4 regions of the Paenibacillus sp. FSL E2-0201 genome follow, and region 2 is predicted to be linked to each of the others. Evidence: riboswitches for the same ligand, from Rfam matches in the RefSeq annotation. Region 2 holds a riboswitch; each other region holds the start of a gene.
The links. Region 2 has a riboswitch for cyclic di-AMP ahead of NSU15_RS00190 (3D domain-containing protein). Riboswitches for the same ligand answer to the same signal wherever they lie in the genome.
Positions count from the first base shown of each region.

Region 1: linked by a shared signal. The riboswitch ahead of NSU15_RS16185 (APC family permease) and the one ahead of NSU15_RS00190 (3D domain-containing protein) in region 2 are both predicted to bind cyclic di-AMP.
Region 3: linked by a shared signal. The riboswitch ahead of NSU15_RS11285 (KamA family radical SAM protein) and the one ahead of NSU15_RS00190 (3D domain-containing protein) in region 2 are both predicted to bind cyclic di-AMP.
Region 4: linked by a shared signal. The riboswitch ahead of NSU15_RS25470 (TrkH family potassium uptake protein) and the one ahead of NSU15_RS00190 (3D domain-containing protein) in region 2 are both predicted to bind cyclic di-AMP.

Region 1 covers NZ_CP150154.1:3,588,295-3,591,534, reverse strand. The annotation lists gene NSU15_RS16195 (thioredoxin domain-containing protein) at 82-834, shown strand; gene NSU15_RS16190 (disulfide oxidoreductase) at 831-1,295, shown strand; cyclic di-AMP (ydaO/yuaA leader) riboswitch at 1,493-1,651, shown strand; gene NSU15_RS16185 (APC family permease) at 1,775-3,240, shown strand, end outside.
Region 2 covers NZ_CP150154.1:40,721-43,960, reverse strand. The annotation lists gene NSU15_RS00190 (3D domain-containing protein) at 107-1,270, opposite strand; cyclic di-AMP (ydaO/yuaA leader) riboswitch at 1,552-1,781, opposite strand; gene NSU15_RS00185 (TatD family hydrolase) at 1,979-2,749, opposite strand; gene NSU15_RS00180 (HD domain-containing protein) at 2,899-3,240, opposite strand, start outside.
Region 3 covers NZ_CP150154.1:2,591,684-2,594,923, forward strand. The annotation lists gene NSU15_RS11280 (hypothetical protein) at 1-309, shown strand, start outside; gene NSU15_RS11285 (KamA family radical SAM protein) at 311-1,480, opposite strand; cyclic di-AMP (ydaO/yuaA leader) riboswitch at 1,620-1,761, opposite strand; gene NSU15_RS11290 (AraC family transcriptional regulator) at 1,810-3,240, opposite strand, start outside.
Region 4 covers NZ_CP150154.1:5,664,543-5,667,782, forward strand. The annotation lists gene NSU15_RS25470 (TrkH family potassium uptake protein) at 1-1,205, opposite strand, end outside; cyclic di-AMP (ydaO/yuaA leader) riboswitch at 1,342-1,521, opposite strand; gene NSU15_RS25475 (CPBP family intramembrane glutamic endopeptidase) at 1,836-3,240, shown strand, end outside.

The DNA.
Region 1 (3,240 bases), 3.2 Mb from region 2:
AAAAGAGATTTAAAATTATATAATTTTAAATGTATATGATAAAAACTACATTAGTCCACAGAGGACAGAAAGGAATTCTCCTTGAGTAAACCTAATAAAAGTACAAGCGTTCCCCAGCTAAGCAAACAAGAGAAACGGCGGGTAGAACAGGAGCAACAAAAGCAGAAGACGAGAATTTTAATTATTGGTTCAATTGCTTTAGTAGTCATCATTTTTGTTGGATTGTTTATGTTAGCTTCGAAAGATGCCGCAAAAAATGCCACTACGGGAGAACCAGTGGAATTCAATTACAGTGAGCTACCTAGAGTCGGTAAAGAGGATGCACCTGTTAAAATTGTTGAATTTGGTGATTTAAAATGTCCAGCGTGTTCCCAATTTGCAACTTCAGTTAAACCGAAGATTGTTCAAGATTTTGTCAACGAGGGAAAAGCAGCGCTCTACTTTGTAAATATGGCTTTCGTTGGTCCAGACTCTGAGACTGCCTCACTTGCTGCATTATCTGTATATCATCAGAATAAAGATGAATTCTGGAAGTTCTACGATGCTGTATACGCACAGCAAGGTGATGAGAGCGAAGAATGGGCAACTGAAGATTTCTTAGTAAGCCTTGCGGAGAAAGAGAAGTTAACTATCGATTACGAACTGCTACGTAAAGATATCAAGGATCGTACGTATGCAGATGACCTAAATAAGGGCATGCAGCTAGCTACTGAAGCAGGGGTAACTACAACGCCATCCCTTTACATCAATGGAGTAAAGACTGCGGATCCATTTAACATTGAAGCGATTTCAACTGAAATTAATGACGCTGCAAAAGCTGTGGAGGCAAAGTGACAAAGTTCCTATCTTTTTGCAAGCGTAACTGCCTGTATCTGGCCTGGTTCGTCTCTTTAGTTGCTGTTGCCGGTAGCTTGTATTTGAGCGAAGTATTGAAATATGAACCTTGTAAGCTTTGCTGGTTCCAGCGAATTTTCATGTATCCTCAGTTATTCCTCTTGGGAATTGCAACGTTTCGAGGGGATAAACGGATAATCCCTTATGTACTTCCACTAAGCTTGATTGGTGGCAGTATCTCGATCTATCACTATGCGGAACAGAAAATTCCTGCGTTAAGTAAAGTTCTTCCTTGTACAATTGGTGTTCCTTGTAATAAGGATTACTTGAACTTTTTTGGATTCATTACGATACCATTCCTTGCGTTAATCGCTTTTGCTTTAATTAGTATTTTACTTTGGTACGGACGTAAGGAAGAAGAAGTGATGGAGTTAGATACAGAGGAAAGTTTAGGATTTTGATTTTCTAACTTTAAGTGATCCGAAAAAATGTGAAAAGTGATTAAAAACACGATCCAGAGGGATAATTGAAGAGAATGAAAGAGAGCATCCAATAAGACTCTGTATTTGCGCTTACTGGATGTTTTTTCATTCTTTTTTCATTTTTTTCAACGCTTTACTGTAACCACTTTGTAGACTAATATTAGACCTTGTGAGAAGTTGAATATGCGCTGAATTTTCTTAGGAAAAACGGGGGAACCAAACTTGGCATTCGTGCCAATGGGGTGAATCGGAATGGGTCGATTGGACTTAAACCGTAGGGCTATACCACAGCCCGAATCCGCCAGCTAACCTCGTAAGCAAAGGTGGGATAATGACCATGCATAGCATGCGGATCATTTCCGTATGCTATTTTTAGTGTCTGCATTTATGAAATCCACCAATGAAAACAGCGCGCGGAATTTCCGTTTCAGCTCCCAAAGAAAGGAACTGTATCCACCATGGTAAGCAAGGTAAAACGACTATTGATCGGGCGTCCGATGAAGTCGAACGAACTCGATCATGAAAAGTTATCCAAGGTTAAAGCACTGGCTGTCCTGTCTTCTGATGCGCTCTCGTCTGTAGCCTACGGAACGGAACAAATTCTGATTGTACTAGTGGCTGCAGGGTTTACTGCCATCTGGTATTCCCTGCCAATTGCATTAGCCGTATTGGGCCTGCTGGCCATCCTGATTTTATCCTATCGGCAGACGATCTACGCTTATCCTCAGGGAGGCGGAGCTTACATCGTTGCCAAGAGTAATCTTGGTGTTCCGACAGGGCTTTTAGCAGGAGGGTCTTTGTTAGTGGATTACATTCTGACCGTTGCTGTTAGTGCGTCGGCAGGGACGGATGCGATCACATCGGCTTTTCCAAGTCTTCATAATCACACCGTTCTTATTGCAGTATCCGTTATTATTCTTCTTACTTTAATTAATCTTCGCGGAGTTACAGAATCAGCTTCATTCATCGCAATCCCAGTGTATTTATTCGTGGTGTCGATTGTAGTGTTGATTATCTCCGGTATTATTAAATATGCAGCAGGTGGCGTGCATGCGAATGTCCCTGAAATTGGCGCTGCTGTTTCAAATGTTAGTTTGTTTCTACTATTAAAAGCCTTCAGTTCTGGCTGTTCGGCTCTTACGGGTGTAGAGGCTGTATCTAATGCTATTCCAAACTTTAAAGCACCTGCAGAAAAGAATGCAGCCAAGACCTTAATGGTCATGGGAGTTATACTTGGATTTATGTTCACAGGCATCACACTCCTGGCGTATTGGTACGGCATAGTGCCTGACGAAAAGGCCACAGTTGTTTCTCAGATCGCTGAATCGACCTTTGGTCGCGGAACTTTATATTTTTTCATACAAGGTATCACAGCAGTAATTTTGTTCTTGGCGGCTAATACGGCATACTCAGCGTTCCCGCTGCTTGCATTTATGTTTGCAAAAGATAAATATATGCCGCATGCTTTTATGGTTCGTGGTGACCGTCTAGGCTTCTCCAATGGTATTATTTTTCTAGGTGTTCTGTCAGCTCTGCTTGTAGCTGCATTCCACGGAAATACAGAAAGCCTGATTCCTCTTTATGCGGTTGGTGTCTTCATTCCTTTCACATTGTCTCAGCTAGGAATGATGGTTCATTGGTTTAAAACCAAACCAGCGGGATGGAAAAAAAGATTTGTTGTAAATACCATTGGTATGCTGACTACATTGACGATTACGCTTATTTTTATCATTACTAAGTTCTCAAGCGTATGGATGGCTTTCATTTTCTTACCTGCTGTAATGTTTGTGTTCTACCGTATCCACAAGCACTATTTGAATATTGCAGATGAGCTTCGTATATGTCCGAGTACAGATAAACCTTTGATTAAAGGCAGCACGGTTGTTGTCCCTGTTGCCGGTGTAACACGTGCTGTACTGCATTC
Region 2 (3,240 bases):
TAAGTGATGAGCGGTTGCTCTGCGATCAACGAAATGATCATCTGGCGTTCCTTAACGGTTATCATCACTATAGCTTATCAAAGAATAATTTGCAAAAGCTTCCGAACTAATTTAACTCCGGCTTCACAGGTCCAATCACATAAACGGTACGTGATTTACGACCGAAATTACGCACATGGCTCAGTGAATCGTAATAGACATCTACTTTATTGCCTTTAATGGCACCGCCAGTATCTTCAGCTCGGCGGAATCCAAGCCCCTCAATATATACCCACCAGCCAATAGGGATTACATTCGGGTCTACTGCAATTGTACGACCTTCCGTTACGCGTGTTCCGGAGGCAGTTTTGGTACCTATACCTGGCTCTTCTGATGAATAAGCTGTCATGGAGACGTTCTTAATCATCTTCTTGTACTCAAAGTCTACGCCAGCCTTGCTTGTGACGTTATTAGTCTTGGCGCTAACCTTAGCCGTTTTGGAAGTAGTGTTTGATTTGGAAGTTGTTGTAGTCTTAGCTACAGCCGGCTTAGGAAGTGGTTTGGTACCAACGGCAATAACTTTATCTTTCGTTACCGTTTGTACTTCCTTACCAATCATGCGCATAGAGGCCAGTTCTCCGTCTTGGTAGATCTTTTCAATATGCTGAATCATGACGCCTGGTTTGCCTGCCTGTGCCACTCTAACTGTTCCCACAGTAAGGGAGGGGTCTGCTGTCTTGATGACTCTGAAGGGTAAGTTAGTTGTCCGCTGTACAGTCTGTTTGTTGATGCGAACAATCTTAATCTCCATGTTGGCAGAAATGGCGGTGTCTAACGAAGGGAAAATCTTATCATGACCTTCTAGGGTGATGCCCATTTTGTCAATTGCTTTACCGATTGTATCCTCGGTTGTATATAACGTTTTTGTTGCTCCGTCCGCAATAAGGCTAATTTTCTGCGCACGATTGATAACGACACGGTCACCGTCTTTTATTTCATCACTCAGACCTAAAGATAGTTCATCATGCGGCTGCAGCGAAATTTGCTCTTTCTCCAGCACATCACCAAGAAGCGCTTCTCGCGTTTCAAGCGTCTGTGTCTGCCCGTCTATTACTAAAAATAATTGTTTGTTACTTTGACCGTGTACGTACAGCAGAATAAGTAGCGCGATAGCGACTGAAATCACGCCTGCAAGTAAAAGTACGCGAGTATTTACTTGCTCCCACCGTAGTGCGAAAGACCTGCTGGATGACTGCGAATCATGGGATACTTCTGGTTGGAATACGCCCATTCTCTCCATCCTCCTTACATAGCCCCGTCGTCAATTGTATATCATGAGGACTGAATTCCTTTGACGAAACTATTTGAGATTGTCACAGGACACGCACTTAATAACTTAGCGTCTCCTGCTCATGGATCGCCTGCTCGGCACAGCTACTCCCACCCCTGTTATATAACAGTATGTGGGCAACATTCTATTTATTCAAAAATAAAAAAGCCTAAAAAGAGTTCAATTGAGGACTCTTTCGTGGCTTCTCCAAATTCAGAATAGAGAATGCTTGTGCACGAGGTTGCCTCTCTTACTTGCGCTTACGGGGTTAGCTGTCGGGTTCGGACGAAAGAGAGACGCCCTATTTCAGGTCACCCGCTCATGGCGGTTGCCCTTAAATTCACCCCAAAGACCACGTGAAGAAATCAAATACTGTCCTGTGGCACGTCGAAGCCGTATTCAAAATACAGGCATGCGACAGGTCAATATTGGTTCCCCCGTTCTCCATACGGAGACTCAGCGAGACGATCCATGAATCAGTGGCTGTCACTATAACACAGCCCACATCACTGAAAAGATGATATCCTGTTTTGATGCATGTTGTAAAGGACGATTCAACCACGTTTAAGCAAAAATTTGGTTAAAATATTGTAATATTCAGCCGTTTTTATATTAAAAAAGTTTAATATATCGGCCATTCTCTATTTTTCGCCTATTTTACTCCCGTTTTCACTCAATCCCAAATCGTTCCAGTGCGTTCGCATACGTTATTTTAGCCAATTCTTCCCATGTTAGCCCTTTAATTTCAGCTGCCGCCTCTGCTACCAACTTCACATGAGCACTCTCATTTCGCTTCCCGCGGAAGGGATGAGGAGTCAAATATGGAGCATCCGTTTCGATCAATAATCGGTCTAACGGGGTCTGCGCAAGCACTTCTTTTGGCACTCGTGCATTTTTGAACGTAATGGGTCCTCCAAACGATAAATGAAAACCAAGATTCAAGCACATTTTTGCCGTTTCCCAGCTTCCTGAGAATGAGTGCATTACGCCTCCAACCTCATTTGCCTTTTCCTCCCGCAAAATCCGTACAACATCTTCATGGGCATCACGGTCATGAATACAAATCGGCATCTTTAGTTCACGGGCTAGTCCGATTTGCTTGCGAAAAACCTCATGTTGCACATCCTTGGGAGAGGTATCCCAGTAATAATCCAGTCCAATTTCCCCAATAGCCACCACTTTTTTATGACTGCACAAAGAAGCGATCCAATCGAGGTCTCCTTCTTTCATATCTATCGCATCCTGCGGATGCCAGCCCACTGCAGCATAAATATAATCATAAGATTCTGCCAGCTTCATCGTAGAGGGAATCGTCTCCCGATTAAATCCGATATTAATCATCTTACTAACGCCAGCCTCTACAGCACGAGCGATAACTTCTTCGCGATCCTCGTCGAATTGAGGTGCATCCAGATGCGTATGTGTGTCAAACAGAAACATTTTTGCCGTCACTCCTTGTTGTTTTTTAACATAAGACAGTGTGAATTTCACGCCATCTATTGTATCGTCTATTTCTACGGGAAGCAGTTATTGATTTGAAAAGACGAAAACATCGTTTCTTCTTGTCAAAAATCCCATATTTTCTTGTATTATTTTGCAAAAATCTCTGCTATTGAAGATGGCAATCTTGTAAGCGCTTGTCTCAACTTATCTTGAGGAAAATACAGATGATACCTGCCACGATGAATGCCGCTAATAGAGCGTACAATATCCGACACCTCTGAAATTTCCCTCAGCTGATCATGTCGATCAAGCAGCAAGATTTGCTTATTGTCAAAGGCTTCTCCCGGACGGAACACATCATAGGGCAAATCTGTCGGAAAATCAATCTCCAAGTCATATTCCGGGTGAAGTCCCGCTGCCGCAAAACTGCTGCGAATTTCAGTAATCATATCTGTATCAAGATTCTCCATCTCAACATATTTATACAG
Region 3 (3,240 bases), 2.6 Mb from region 2:
TTATTATTAGCAATTGAAGCCCCTTGCTTTGCTTTATTTCTTGCTTATTTTGCTGCAAATAAGGTAGAAGGCTTAGCTTTATCTAAGATAGGTGGTTTGTTTATAGCAGGGCCAATCGTAGCGTATTTTATTCCATCACCATGGCAATTCACAGGTGCGTGGATTCCTACGTATTGGCCTGCTAAGTTGTTTTTTGCTATAGAAGATGCTAGTGGTTTTAGTGTGATTGCATGCTTTATGGTGGGGCTTATATTTCATTTGAGTCTTCTGAGTATCTTGGTCAGGATTTATATAAAAAGAATTGATTGAATTATTTACAAATCAGATCCGCAGTCTTGTTTGATAACGCATTAACAGAAATAATAGCGTCATTTTTTTTCACAGGAGGGGTCCAATATTCCTCATTTCCGGGCAGGTCATCAAACCATTCTGCATCCTTAGGGCAATCTAGAATCATGAACTTTCCGTATTCCTGATCTCTGGATTGATGATATTTAAGATAGGCTTTTCCGTTATCAATGGCGAGAATTTCTATCTTTCCGGAGGTGTGTGACATGGATAGGCGTACTCTTTTGCCAAGTCCTGAGGTTCTGGCTTTGGCTTCTTCTACAATTTGATAGACTTGCTCAAGAGGTAATACAAAATCTCGGTTTCCGGCAACGGGACGATTCACGAAGAAGTAGTAAGGTGTTACGCCAGCCCATGAGAGTCGGTCTAGCAATTCTCCCAATATAACGGGATCATCATTGATGCCTTTAAGGACGGGGGTCTGATTTACGACAATTGCCCCAGCGTTGTGGAGGGCTTTAAATGCTTTTTTGGCTTCAGGTGTGATTTCACGAGGATGATTGATATGCGCCATAACATAAATTCGCTTGTCTTCGGTAGAGTAAGTACGAATCAGCTCCAACAGCTCTTCGTCTTCAGAGATCCGCATCGGATTAAATACGGGAATCTTCGAACCTAATCTGATAATCTTGACATGCTCAATGCTTCTTAAGTTTTCAATAATGGATCTTAGCTTTGGTGTGGAGAGAATTAAACTGTCACCGCCCGTAAGAAGAACGTTGTTAATCTCAGGGTGGTTTGCAATATACTCCAGTCCCGGAGAGACATCAGACATCGCTTCTTTCACGTCATTTCGGAACAGGCGTTTACGGAAGCAGTAGCGGCAATAGGCTCCGCAGACCTCGGATACAATCAGTAATGCTGTTGTTTTATACTTGTGCTGACAACCCGGCACCACATAATTCGTGTCTTCATCCGAAGCATCCCAACGTCCATATTCCAGCAGTTCACCTTCGTTAGGGATAACCAGTTTACGAATGGGATCATCTGGATCGTCCCAGTTGATCAAAGACAGATAGTAGTCATTCACACGAAAAACAAATTTGTCCGTGATTTCTTTCAAGTTCTCTTTTTCCAGATCAGACAACATAGCAATTTTGTTAATATCCGTGATGTACTTTACCTTTTGCACTTACATCTCTCCTTTGTCCCTTTGTGTGAGAAAAGAGGAAGCCTTAGTGTCAAAGGCCAATCTACTGCCAGCAGGGTCCCAAAAAACACAAAAAGAGACCCTTAGCAAGGGTCTCTGGTTATGTAAATAACATGAAAAGCAGACCCATCCACTGCTGACGAGGTTAGCTGACGGACTCGGGTAAGATGGTACCCTACATTCTAATGCTCAATGATTCGCCCCAATTAACTGGTTCCCCCGCTTTTCAACTGTAAAAGTTGGAAATTAAGCGTAGGTAAAGTATACCCCATGAAGTTTTGAAAAGTCAAAAGAGAATCCTAGATTCACCTTCAATTACTAGGGGGGCTTCCACCGAGCAGTTTAGGTAGCAGCGTTAGCAGCTTCTCCCGAGTTAACGCATCACTAGAGTTCCATTTGCTTCCGTCGAGCAGATAAACATGTCCCTGACGTACTGCTGGAAGACTTTTCCAAAGTGAACTGTCTAGTAGTCGCTCCATAGCAGCCCGTGAGTCTGGACGCTCAGGAATGAGCATGAAGATATAATCTCCAGTATAGGCAGGCAATCGCGCTGGATCAACTTCAGCGAACCCTAATTCTTCATCCAGTATGGCTTGAATCTCCTCTGTCGGTTGTAGACCACATGGAGCATAAAGCGCTGTGGAGAATCCGGACATTCCCATAGCATACAGATGATTTCCGTGGTCATAGACCAAAGCAGAGGCAGTCTCTCCGGCTTGGAGACTGGTCTCGTAAAGATGCTGCCACATAGCAGCATTTTTGATTGTAAATGACTCCAGCCACGCTTCGGCTTCGCGTTGTTTACCGAGCCAGCTGCCTAGTGTTCGCATTCGACTTTCGAGTGGTGCAAAGGAATCAAAGGTGAGTGTCGGGGCGATGCCGGAAACGGTTCTATAGGCTCTTTCATCACTATTGGCCAAAATAATCAAATCTGGATTAAGTGAAGCGGTCAGCTGCGGGTCCAGCGGAAAACCAACATTGGCGAGCTTTTTAAGCCGATGTTTATAGACGCTGTTCCGCACGAATGCTTCATCTCCTCCGATGGGCTTCACGCCTAGTGCGAGAAGGTCGCCAAGTGTCTCTCCATGATAGACAATGCGTCTCGCTTGCTCTGGAATCTCCACTTCATGGCCTGTCCAATCTTTGACGGTAAGCTTACGACCTCGCTGATGCGCATATTGTCCGGGGGTAACTCCGGTTTTTTGCCGAAAGCGGCGGCTGAAATAATATTCATCGGAGAAGCCTACCAGTCTGGCGATTTCACGCAGCGGTTCCGTCGATTCCTGCAGGAAGCGCTTGGAATGACTAATGCGCAGATCGGTCAGGTACTCAAGTGGCTTTTTGCCGGTAAGCTGTTGAAAGATCGGTGTATACTGCCAGAACGATATCCCCGCAAGCTCAGCCAACTGCTTCACGCTGATGCTCTCTGTATAATGCTCCTCTATGAATTGTATAGTCATTTCTACGGATTCTGTGGGACTTGGTAGATGCTTAGAAGGATAATTATGCTCAAAAAATAGCAGCATCAATTCCTGGAATTTCAATTGTCGCTTGAATTGCTGCACATCATCGAAGCTATTCTTGTTCATAAGCAAATCTTCCACAAGACGGATTACCTTAGTGAACGGGTGGACTATTAATTCGCGTCTGCCTGAAAGTAGTTCGCCAGAATAACGTTCTGGATGCTCTTTTGTATAAATTGCTGAAAAGGTGATGAGATAATAATACATGGTCATTTCCTG
Region 4 (3,240 bases), 1.2 Mb from region 2:
CGACCCGCAAACATCGTCAGACAAATCAGAATCTTGCCGATAACAGACAGTTCAGGTGTCAGCCCCATACTTAGTCCAACCGTTGCAAAGGCTGAGGTCGTCTCAAATAGTATTGCTAAGAAATTACTATCCTCTGTTGTGGACAGTAACATCGACACAGAGAGGACCAATAGTAAAGCCAGTAAAGTTAACGTCAACGCTTTATAGATACGCTCCTGCGCCAATCGATAACGGAACAGCACAACATCTTCACGCCCGCGAAGCATCGCGATTACTGCACCAATCATAATCGTAAAGGTCGTAGTCTTGACCCCACCGCCTGTTGAACCCGGTGATGCTCCAATAAACATAAGGATAACCATAAAGAACTGTGAGGCTTGCCGCAGTCCGGCAATATCCACCGTGTTGGCACCAGCGGTTCGGGGCGATACAGACTGAAAGAATGCGGATAATATTTTGCCGCCGAGATTCAGATCACCCAGTGTGCGCTGATTCGTAAATTCAAATATAAAAATAACCAAAGCACCAATAACAATAAGCCCAGCCGTGGTAGAGAGTACAACTTTGCTATGCAAAGACAATTTACGTTTTACACGAAACTCCACCAGATCAGACATGACAATAAAACCAATACCGCCGGAGACAATCAGAAACATCACCACAATATTCACTAGCGGGTCATATACATAGTCGGTTAAACTCCGAAAATCCCCAAAAATATCAAATCCAGCATTATTAAACATGGACACTGCATGAAATATTCCAAAATAAATGGCCTTTCCCAGCGGCATATCAAACGCCCAACGTATGGACAGCAGCACCGCTGCACAACCCTCAATGACTAATGAATAAATAAGTACTCTTCGGATCAGTCGAACAATCCCCTCCATAGAACCTTGGTTCATGGCTTCCTGCAGGATTAACCTGTCCCGCAAAGAGATTTTGCGTTTCATCATCATGGCAAATAAGGTGGCCATTGTCATAAAACCTAAGCCGCCAACCTGGATAAGCACCATAATCACGGTTTTCCCAAAAATGGTGAATGTCGTCCCGGTGTCCAGTACCACGAGTCCTGTCACACAGGTTGCCGATGTAGCAGTAAACAACGCATCAATAAAACTCACTGCATTCTTACTAGTACTCGAAATGGGAAGCATAAGCAGCAAGGCGCCTATCAGAATAATCGATGCAAAACCGAGCACCATAATCTGAGGCGGAGAGAGCTTCAGAAACTTTGATTCAGAAACTCTGCGAAACTGTGAAGCCACTATGCTCACCCTCTTATCTTAATTTAAAGAATTCCAACAAAAAAAGCACTGGAAAACCAATGCTACCCTTGGTTCCTGCAGTAAATTAGCCTACGAGGTTAGCTGACGGATTCGGACTGTGCAGGCTGCCCTATTCGTTCCTAGAACGAAATTCACCCCTGATGAATAAAGTCACCTTTTACGGCGTATACTCATCTTTTCATTACTTCTTATGGTTCCCCCGTTTTCACCTGAAATTCGGCTATATACAATTGCATACAAATTATATCTGTTATTTCGATAAATCACAAAGACACAATTAATGGTGATTCATATGAAAAATGCGGTTTGGAGAGGATGTACCAGAAGGAGTGCCTTTTCTCATCACTTTTCCGTGTTTTCCCTGCAATTGCATCGTTTTTCATGAAAAATGAAGAAATGATCACTTTAAATTCATGGTATATATTCAGTTTCCTATTCTATAATATCTCTATTACCCATAAAAAAAATATACGATGATTTTTGTAACTAACATGGCACTAATACTATAATGGAACATAACATTGTCAGTTTACAAGGAGGCGTTACATGAATCCCGTTGGCCAGCCCTTACAGCAACGTGCCCTCTCCAAGAGGCTCATCATCTCGGGCATTATCGGTCTTATTCTATTTATTATGTTTCAGATTGCCCCCTCGGTGCTAAATAGCCCTGCCGGGGAAGATACTACCGTCATCAGTAAGGCGGAAGCCCGCGACAAAGCGATATCATTTGCGGAACAAAAGTTAAACTATACCAAAGCACCAAACGATCAGTGGAATGTACTTTATGAAACGGATTCTTCCTTTTACGGTTATATGTCCCGCGAGAAGCTTTTGGAGGACTATACAAAAAAGAAATTGGATCAACGATATCCTTTTGACATCTTTCGTGTAACACTTAGTCCTTCAGCGGAACAAGAGCCACTGATCTCCGTTGACCTCAATATGTATACTGGCGCAGTTGTCGCCTTCACACAAGGAGCAGAAGGATCATCTGCAGAATTGCCAAGCAATGTAACCACTGGCGCAAAAGAAGAGGACAAGGGTGCTGACTTGTCTTTGGCACAAAAAGAAAATCTTGCCCGCCCCTGGCTTCAGGAATGGGATGTGAATCCCGCCAAGCTGCAAATTGAATCGAATGCAGGAAACTATGGGCTCGTGTATACTGACCGTTCCGTTCAGATCGGCGAATCCTTGCTTCACTATTATTTCGATTTCGCTGACGAACAGGTATCCAGCTTTAAAGCCGGATTTACTGCTCCAGCTTGGCATACCTCCTACGTGAAGGACCAGACCTCTCTCGCGGAAAAGCTTACTCTATTCGGTTACGGTCTGCCTACCTTAGCTTTAGGAATTTTGGCACTCATCTACAGCATACTTAGAAAAGAACATACCTCCTTTAAGCGCGGAATTTTCCTAAGCTCGGCTTATTTTGTAATCATGATGATCAGCACCTATAATATGCTTCCTGAATCTTCGGGCGAAGGACTCGAGGCTCAGATCACTTCCGTCATTATGTTCATCATTTATGCCTTATATAGCCTGCTAATGTCCTCCCTGCTCTATTTCTCTTTAGTTGGAGGGGACGGCCTTTGGAAAAAAGAAGAGTGGATGAACCCATGGCCTCGTGCTAAAGAGCCTGGCTATGGTAAATACGTGCTGGATAGTATCCGGGCTGGATACATCTGGGCATTCGTGCTACTAGGGGTACAGACCCTTATGTTCATCGTATTATCATTGACTTTGCAGAACTGGTCCACTACTGACGCTACTCAATCTCCTTACAACATGAGATATGCTTGGCTGCTGCCTATCGTTGCATGGCTCGCCGGGTTATCCGAGGAAGCTATTTATCGTTTTTTCGGAATCCCTATGTTGAAAAAGGTGTTCCGGAGCACGTTCATCGCTTGCCTGATCACTACGCTGATATGGGCGTTTGGTCATACACTTTATC